DNA from 4 places in the Eubacterium ventriosum genome. Region 3 is predicted to be linked to each of the others. Evidence: predicted binding sites of a transcription regulator. Region 3 holds the regulator's gene; each other region holds the start of a gene.
The links. The regulator LexA, encoded in region 3, represses DNA repair genes until DNA is damaged. The targets are predictions, from matches to a motif close to CNAACANNTGTTNG.

Region 1: a site for LexA is predicted at 1,172-1,185, ahead of uvrB (excinuclease ABC subunit UvrB). Genes of this name have one in related genera too.
Region 2: a site for LexA is predicted at 996-1,009, ahead of recA (recombinase RecA). Genes of this name have one in related genera too.
Region 4: a site for LexA is predicted at 1,202-1,215, ahead of NQ558_RS07060 (Y-family DNA polymerase). Genes of this name have one in related genera too.

What each region holds. Positions count from the first base shown of each region.
Region 1 covers NZ_CP102282.1:689,817-692,031, reverse strand. Annotated here, with positions in the region: gene uvrB (excinuclease ABC subunit UvrB) at 1-1,042, opposite strand, end outside; gene NQ558_RS03020 (EAL domain-containing protein) at 1,206-2,215, opposite strand, start outside.
Region 2 covers NZ_CP102282.1:1,809,634-1,811,848, forward strand. Annotated here, with positions in the region: gene NQ558_RS08110 (aspartate aminotransferase type Ic) at 1-234, shown strand, start outside; gene NQ558_RS08115 (helix-turn-helix domain-containing protein) at 354-701, opposite strand; gene recA (recombinase RecA) at 1,031-2,068, shown strand; gene NQ558_RS08125 (regulatory protein RecX) at 2,091-2,215, shown strand, end outside.
Region 3 covers NZ_CP102282.1:1,924,945-1,927,159, reverse strand. Annotated here, with positions in the region: gene NQ558_RS08670 (acyltransferase family protein) at 1-844, shown strand, start outside; gene lexA (transcriptional repressor LexA) at 1,003-1,617, opposite strand; gene NQ558_RS08660 (IS30 family transposase) at 1,982-2,215, opposite strand, start outside.
Region 4 covers NZ_CP102282.1:1,573,100-1,575,314, forward strand. Annotated here, with positions in the region: gene hflX (GTPase HflX) at 1-655, shown strand, start outside; gene NQ558_RS07055 (diguanylate cyclase domain-containing protein) at 915-1,082, shown strand; gene NQ558_RS07060 (Y-family DNA polymerase) at 1,269-2,215, shown strand, end outside.

The sequences.
Region 1 (2,215 bases), 1.2 Mb from region 3:
CTCTAATCTGTGGAATCGTAATATGAGACTCATCTACTATTATTAAGAAATCATCTCCGAAATATTCCATTAATGTATGAGGTGTGGCTCCCGGCTCCAAACCTGCCATATGTCTTGAATAGTTCTCTATTCCTGAACAAAAACCTGTTTCTCTTAGCATTTCCATATCAAAATTAGTTCGTTCTGCAATACGCTGTGCCTCTATTAATTTGTCTTCTGATTTAAAATATGCTACCTGTTCCTCTAACTCTTTCTCTATATCCTTAATGGCACGCTCCATCTTTTCAGGTGGCACAACATAATGAGAATTAGGGAATATTGCTACATGTTCAAGCTCGTTCTTAATCTGACCCGTTAAAGCATCAATCTCTGAAATTCTCTCGATTTCATCATCAAAAAATTCAACTCTAATTGCACTATCCGTATACGAAGCAGGAAATATTTCCAGATTCTCTCCACGAACCCTGAAAGTTCCACGTTTAAAGTCCATATCATTTCTGTCATACTGTATTTCAATAAGCTTATGAATAATCTCATCTCTATCTCTAATGGTATTCGGTCTTAAAGACACAACCATGTTCTTGTAATCTATTGGGTCTCCCAAACCATATATACATGAAACTGAAGAAATAATAATTACATCTTTACGCTCCATTAAAGCCATTGTTGCCGAATGACGTAACTTATCTATTTCATCATTAATTGATGAATCCTTCTCAATATATGTGTCTGTGCTTGGAACATAAGCCTCCGGCTGATAATAATCGTAGTAGGAAACAAAATATTCCACAGCATTATTAGGAAAAAACTCCTTAAACTCACCATAAAGCTGAGCTGCCAAAGTCTTATTATGAGCAATAATAAGTGTAGGTTTATTTAATTGTTCAATAACATTCGCCATTGTAAAAGTCTTACCTGAACCTGTTACACCAAGCAAAGTCTGGAATTGTTTTCCTTTCTTAAAGCCTTCAACTAACTCTTCAATAGCCTGTGGCTGGTCCCCGGTAGGCTTATACTCTGAAACTAATTCAAAATGATCCATATGATTTCTCCCAATTAGCTCTAATCAATATTTGAGTATTTTCAAACCCAAATCATTTATCAACTACTTTTCTTAGTATTGTTACTTGTCAAGTATATCATTCAAAAGAACAAAAGTACAGAGCAAAATCGAATGTTTGTTCTGTACTTTTGTTATTCTTTTATTATTCCTCTATTAACTTTTCATATTCGTCCGTAGGTATTGGCTTTGAGAAATAATATCCCTGAATCACTTCTGCTCCAATTGATTTTAAGAAGTTAACCTGTTTTTCTGACTCAACACCTTCTACTACTACCGAAATATTTAATTTTTTGGACAATTCTACAATAGACTCAACAATTATGTTGTTTCTTTCATTTTCATTATCCAAATTTCGCATAAACGCCATATCCAATTTAAGTACGTCTATAGGCGCATCCTTTAACATATTAAGTGATGAATATCCGCTTCCGAAATCATCCATCAAAATCTTAAATCCTGCTTCCTGCAATTCACTTATTATTGAATATATTACCTGCTTTTCCTCAGTATATACTGTTTCCGTAATTTCAAGTTGCAAATCCTTTGGTTCCAAATTATATTTTTCAACCAGCTCCAAAAGATTTGATACCAGATTAGTTGTATAGAAATTTACTCTTGAAACATTAACAGAAATAGGAAGTACACTTCCGTTTTTATCCTTTAAATAACGCAATAACTGACACGTTTTCTCCCAAACATAATAATCAAGCCTTGTTATGTAATTATTCTTTTCAAGTACTGTTATAAATTTAAATGATGGTATCATTCCAAATTTCGGATGTAACCATCTTACCAACGATTCTCCGCCTACAATCTTTTTATGAACAACATCATATTTCGGCTGAACATATATAACAATCTGCCCCTGTTTCATTGCTCCATTTATGTCATTCAGTATGTTCTGTTCAAAGATTAACTGATCTCCCTGTTGTCTGCTATATATACCAACTTTCTTCATTCCTTCTTTTACAGTATCCGTTGCTATCTGTGCCCTGTCACACATAACGTTAATTGGAAGTGTTCTATCATCAACCAAATATAACCCTGTTCGCACAGTTATATTTATTTTCAAATGATAGTCATCAACCAAGTCAAAAGTCTTAATTAAATCGTACTGTTCCTTAGTCAAAAGTGCAAAAAAGTTATCATCTG
Region 2 (2,215 bases), 120 kb from region 3:
TTCATTTCTTTTGATGTAATGGAAGGCTGTGCTAAGAAGGTTGTTCAGATGTGTAAGGAAGCAGGAATGGTACTTACAGGAGCAGGAGCAACATATCCTTATGGAAAAGATCCTGAAGATAAAAATATTAGAATCGCTCCATCATTCCCTTCACCTGAAGAATTGGTTGAAGCTAGCAAGATTTTAATTGTTTGCACTAAGATTGCAACAATTGAAAAAATGCTTGATAAATAATGTCAAAAATATTGAACAATATAGAAAATAGGTTACATTGATTTTGTGTAACCTATTTTTTATTTCATATGTAGTAAATCTAAATGAAACTTTGTTATACTTATATGAAAGATTAACTATTATTGTAGGTCTTTTATTATTTTGAGTATTTTTTCTTTTAAAACAGTATCACATTTTTTTAGCTCTAAAATTATCTGTTGGTCAAGTGATTCGTTGTCGGAAGAATATTCTTCGCTGACAACATAGTCAAGGGTTGTGTTCATGGCTTTACATATGTAAACTAACGTGTTAAGTGATACTTTGCTATGGCAGTTTTCGATATTGCTTATATGGCTTACATTTACATCTGCGGCAGTTGCAAGATATTCCTGGGTAAGTCCCATTGAAACTCGTTTCCTTCTGATTTTGTTGCTTATAGCTTTGTAATTAATCTCTTTCATTTTCGCTACCTCATCTTTCTGTTTCATTAAATTTTATTATGAATGAAAATGTTACTTAATAAGCCGTAACTATAAAATGTTTACCCACAGGAAAAATATGGAAAAAGATTAATCAATATTTTTAAAAAATCACATTAAATCCCCAAGAATTATAAAAATGTATGATAAAAATTCAATTATTATGTTGCTTATTGAATGAACAAGTAGTAAGATGTACTTATGGTTAAAGCAATGTACGATAAATGCTAATTTACACAGAAAGTTCTATAAAAAATTTTCCGTTGGTATTGACAGGACTAAAATATTATATTAATATTATTACGAACACAAGTTCGAAAAGAGAGGAAGACGACGAGATGAATAAAGAAGATAAATTAAAAGCATTGGATGCAGCCATTGCGCAGATTGAAAGACAGCATGGTAAAGGTTCAATTATGAAGTTAGGAGATTCAGGTAAGTCTATGAATGTGGAAACTATTCCTACAGGTTCTTTAAGCTTGGATCTTGCTTTGGGTATGGGAGGAATACCTAAGGGCAGAGTAGTTGAAATCTATGGACCTGAATCAAGTGGTAAGACTACTGTAGCTCTTCATATGATTGCGGAAGTTCAGAAGAGAGGCGGAGTTGCAGGTTTTATTGATGCAGAACATGCACTTGATCCTGTATATGCTAAGGCTATAGGTGTTGATATTGATAATTTATATATTTCACAGCCTGACTATGGAGAACAGGCGCTTGAAATTACTGAAACAATGGTAAGATCAGGTGCAGTTGACATTATAGTAGTTGACTCTGTTGCAGCATTAGTTCCTAAGGCCGAAATTGACGGCGAAATGGGTGAATCTCATATGGGACAGCATGCACGTCTCATGTCACAGGCATTACGTAAATTAACAGGTATTATGAACAAGACAGGATGTACTGTAATTTTTATTAACCAGTTAAGAGAGAAGATTGGTGTAATGTTTGGTAACCCTGAAACAACTACAGGTGGTAGAGCGTTAAAATTCTACGCTTCTGTTAGAATGGATGTTAGAAGAGTTGAAACACTTAAGACAGGTGGCGAGATGGTAGGTAACCGCGCAAGAGTTAAGGTTGTTAAGAATAAGATTGCACCACCATTTAAGGAAGCTGAATTTGATATTATGTTTGGTAAGGGTATATCAAGAGAAGGAGATATTCTTGACTTGGCAGCTAACTGTGGTGTTGTTATTAAGAGTGGTTCATGGTATGCATATAATAATGAGAAGATTGGTCAGGGACGTGAGAATGCCAAGAAGTACTTTATGGAGAATCCTGCAGTAATGGAAGAAGTTGAACAGAAAGTTAGAGATTTCTATAACATTGACGGAACACAGCAGGAAGAAGCAGAACAGCCTGTAGGTGAAGAATAATATAGAATTGCAATAAGGGATTATGATTAGGGTTGTGCGGATAGAGCCTTATAAGAACAGAAACAAAGTTGTATTGGATAATGAAGAGAAGTTTCTACTGTATAAGGGTGATATTAGAAAGTTTAAATTAGAAAGTAATCAGGAAAT
Region 3 (2,215 bases):
TTATTATAACAGACTAAAAAGAGTTATCTTTCCATTTATAATTATGGCAAGTATTGTATCCCAGATTGACCATTGGACCAATGAGTTTTATTTTAATATCATAACAGGAATAAGCTTTTATAAAACAAATATTTATTTGTTCTTATGGTTTGTTCCTGCAGTTATAACATTATATTTATTTACACCTGTTTTTTATAATTTTTTCAAAAAAGCAGAAAATAAATATTTATTCTTTGCTGGATTCATAGAACTTTGGTTACTGTTTTCACTTATGGCAAGAAATGTTATGAGAGAAGATTTATACGGCTTCACCAACCGTATTCCAATATTTGTAACAGGATTCCTTATTGGATATTTGTGTAAAGAGAAAGCTATAAAAATAACGCATAGAAATTGGCTTTTTATCCTTTTAACATTCATATTGGGTATGTATTTAGCATATCAGAGTAACTTTAAGGGATTAGGGCTTATTTTGCCAGTATCTAACTGTTGCATTCCTAATTATCTAATTTCAATATCATTACCTTTATTAATGGCAAAGGTATTGGATAAATTACATAGCATTAGGGGACTTGCCATTATTGGAAAAGGACTTAATAAACTAATAGGGTTCTGGGGAATGATGAGTTTGGAATTTTATTGTGTTCAGGAATGGATTGCTACAAAAATCCTACCTGACCTGTTAAAAGGCGGCGACAAGCTTTTGGCTAACGTGAAACTGCTTGTTATTGTTTCAATATGCGGACTTGCACTATACCTGATTAATAAAGCAATTGTTTGGATATTGGATTTGGTAGACCGTTTAATTTCTAATATTGGTAAAAATAAGATGATTGATAATTAATCTCTATTTGGATTAAATAGCAGTAGTACTAATAATTTATTTCAACAAAAAAACAACCTATATTTCGACTGTTCTGATTAATTCAGTTCGTAGCCAAATATAGGTTGTTTTTTTATTAATAGTACAATCGAACACTGTGTTCGACATCATATATTCTTCTATACAATTCTTCTGTAAAGACTTCTGACAATACCAACTATTGCACAGTCATCTACTATAATAGGTTCCATTAAGTCGTTCTCCGGCTGTAGTCTAATGTGTCCGTCTTCTTTGAAAAATCTCTTAACCGTAACAGAATCATCTATTAACGCCACAACAATCTCTCCATTGTCAGCCTGAGCAGCCTTCTCAATTATTAAATAGTCGCCCTCATAGAAGCCAACATTAATCATGCTTTCTCCCTGCACCTTAAGAATGAAAACTTCTCCATTAGGCAAAAATTCTGTAGGTAGTGCAAAATAGTCTTCAATATTCTCAACTGCAAGTAAAGGTGCACCTGCAGCAACTCTTCCAATAATAGGAATATTAGTCATTTCACGTCTTACAAGACCAAATTCATCATCCATGATTTCAATAGCCCTAGGCTTAGTAGGATCTCTTCTTATGTATCCGTTATTCTCCAAAGTTGAAAGATGAGAGTGAACAGAAGAAGTAGACTTTAAACCTACCTTCTCACATATCTCTCGAACAGTTGGTGGGTAACCCTTTGATAAAATTTCTTCCTTAATATAATCCAAAATCTGCTGTTGTTTAGGTGTAATCTTTCCTGGCATATAATCGTCCTCCAATATCTATATATTTAAACCTCAAAAAATTTCAAAATAAATTCCTAAGACTTTAATAAAAACTCACAATAATTCTTTCTGTCTGAATAATATAATATGAATTTCCAAAAAAAATCTTAAATTAAACTTTAAATGAAAAAGCAACTGCACGAACATATTGACACCAAATTTTTTAAACCTTAAATGGGGTGAAAATTGAGCTTTAAATGGTGTATAATAATAAAAAAGTTATTGTTTTGCTATATTTTCGTGCATAGTTAATAAGCGGCATAACATTAGTTTTGAAAAAATAACTGCAACCCCGCTTCTTTAAAAGATATGGGAGTCTTTGTTTGATCAATTAAAATGTTAATTAACGCTTAAGTAGCTTTGGACTCAAAGTAACTTCATCGGGTGGAATAGGTGAAAGTTGTAGCAAAGACAATAACTTTTTTCCGTCTTTGGAGTCCATTAAATCAAAAGGTGTTTTGTTATCTAAATTTTCACGAAGAACACTGTTTATATGACAACAGATTAACGTTACGTCAGCAACAGTGAGGGGTGAAAAACTAACACCTTTAGGAAGTATTCTTCGTATTAAACGATG
Region 4 (2,215 bases), 350 kb from region 3:
GGAAAATCCTGTGCCGGTCATAGCCATTGTAGGTTATACTAACGCAGGAAAATCTACATTACTTAACACTCTTACAGATGCAAGAGTGTTGGAAGAAGATAAGCTTTTTGCCACACTTGATCCGACAACAAGAAATTATAAATTACCTGACGGTCAGGAAGTTTTGCTTACAGACACAGTAGGTTTTATCAGAAAGTTGCCACATCATTTAATTGATGCTTTCAGGAGTACTTTGGAAGAAGCAAAATATTCAGACATTATAATTCACGTTGTAGACAGTTCTAACCCTGTAATGGATAAGAATGTTCAGGCTGTTTATGATACATTGAAGAATCTTGAAGTTAAGGACAAAATTATAATTACTGTATTTAACAAGATTGATAAGCTTGAAGAAAAACCTATAATGAAGGATTTTAATGCAGATTATACGGTGGAAACTGCAATCAAAAAGGGAATAGGCTTGGATGAATTAAATGAGATAATTGAAAAAGCATTAAAGTCAATGCGTATTCATATTGAAAAATTATTTCCTTACACAGATGCGGGAAAGCCGGGACTTATTAGAAAATACGGTCAGTTAATCAAAGAAGAATACAGAGAAGATGGTATTTGGGTGGAGGCTTATGTACCTTCAGAATTAATGGATAGATTATAGTAATAATTGAGTAAGAGAGTGGGAGTGCAGTGCACCCCCATTATCCATATAATGGAGATTTTTGTCTTATCAATGTAAAATTTGTGTAAAATCTTAAAAATTACAAATTAAAAACGATTTAATGCTGCTTGGAGGTCTTTGGATTCCTTGACTTTATATGGGAAAATTCTTATGTAGAGTTATTAAATAAGATATTGAAAGAGAGCAATTATATTGATGCAATATCTCTTTTGAATTTAAGGGAATATACCACGATGAAATAGGCGAAAATGTTGTAGTTACATGTAGTATAGGCGTGGTATTTGCAGACGAAGAAAGAGAAGAGGTAACACTGAAAGTTCTTACAAAAAGTGCGGATAAAGCAATGTATCAGGCAAAGAACTCCGGAAAGAACAGGTACAGTATAGTTAGGTATGGGGAAAAGTAGAAAATAGTAAAGACATATTGTAAGAAGAATAGAAAAATGAAGCAGAAGGCTTTTCATTGGAAAAATCCAATGGAGAGCCTTATTTTATGGAATGAAAAATAGAATAATTTACCACTTTACAAACATACGTTCGAGATATATAATTGCATTATCAAAAGAGTAATTATTTAGTTATGGTTTAATATTATGAAAAGAAAATATATTTGTATAGATTTAAAGTCTTTTTATGCTTCAGTAGAATGTGTTGAAAGAGGACTTGATCCTATGACTACAAGATTGGTTGTGGCTGATATTGGGAGAACAGAGAAGACTATATGCCTTGCCATTACGCCGGCGATGAAGGCATTAGGGATTAAGAACAGATGTAGAATATTTGAAATTCCAAAGGGGATTGACTATATAGTGGCAATGCCAAGAATGCAGAAGTATATTGATTATGCTGCAGAGATATATGGAATATACCTTAAATATATCTCGAAGGATGATATTCATGTATATTCAATTGATGAAGCTTTTATGGATGTTACTGATTATTTAAACTTATATAATTTGACAGCCAGAGAATTAGGGCAGTTAATTATGAATGACATATATAATAGTCTGGGAATTAGAGCAACCTGTGGGATAGGCAGCAATCTTTATCTTGCAAAGATTGCCTTGGACATAACAGCTAAGCATTCTAAGAACTTTATTGGGGAATTAGATGAAGAAAGCTTTAAAAGCAAGTTGTGGAATTATAGACCATTGACGGATTTTTGGAGAATTGGCAGTGGCATAGCAAGAAGACTTGATTCTTATGGGATAATGACCATGGGTGATATTGCAAAGTGTCAGGAAGATTTTTTATATAATATTTTTGGTATAGATGCAGAATTGCTTATTGACCATGCATGGGGAAGAGAGAGTACAACAATAAAACAGATTAAGGCTTATAAGCCGGGGAGTAATAGTATTTCAAGTGGTCAGGTTTTGGCTTGTGATTATAATCATAAGGATGGTGAGATTATTATAAAGGAGATGGCAGATATGGTATGCCTTGAAATGGTGGAAAAGAACCTTATTACAAAATCATTGACGCTTCATGTAGGATATTCTAACAGATTAAACAGGAAGGCAGCCCACGGAACGGTAAG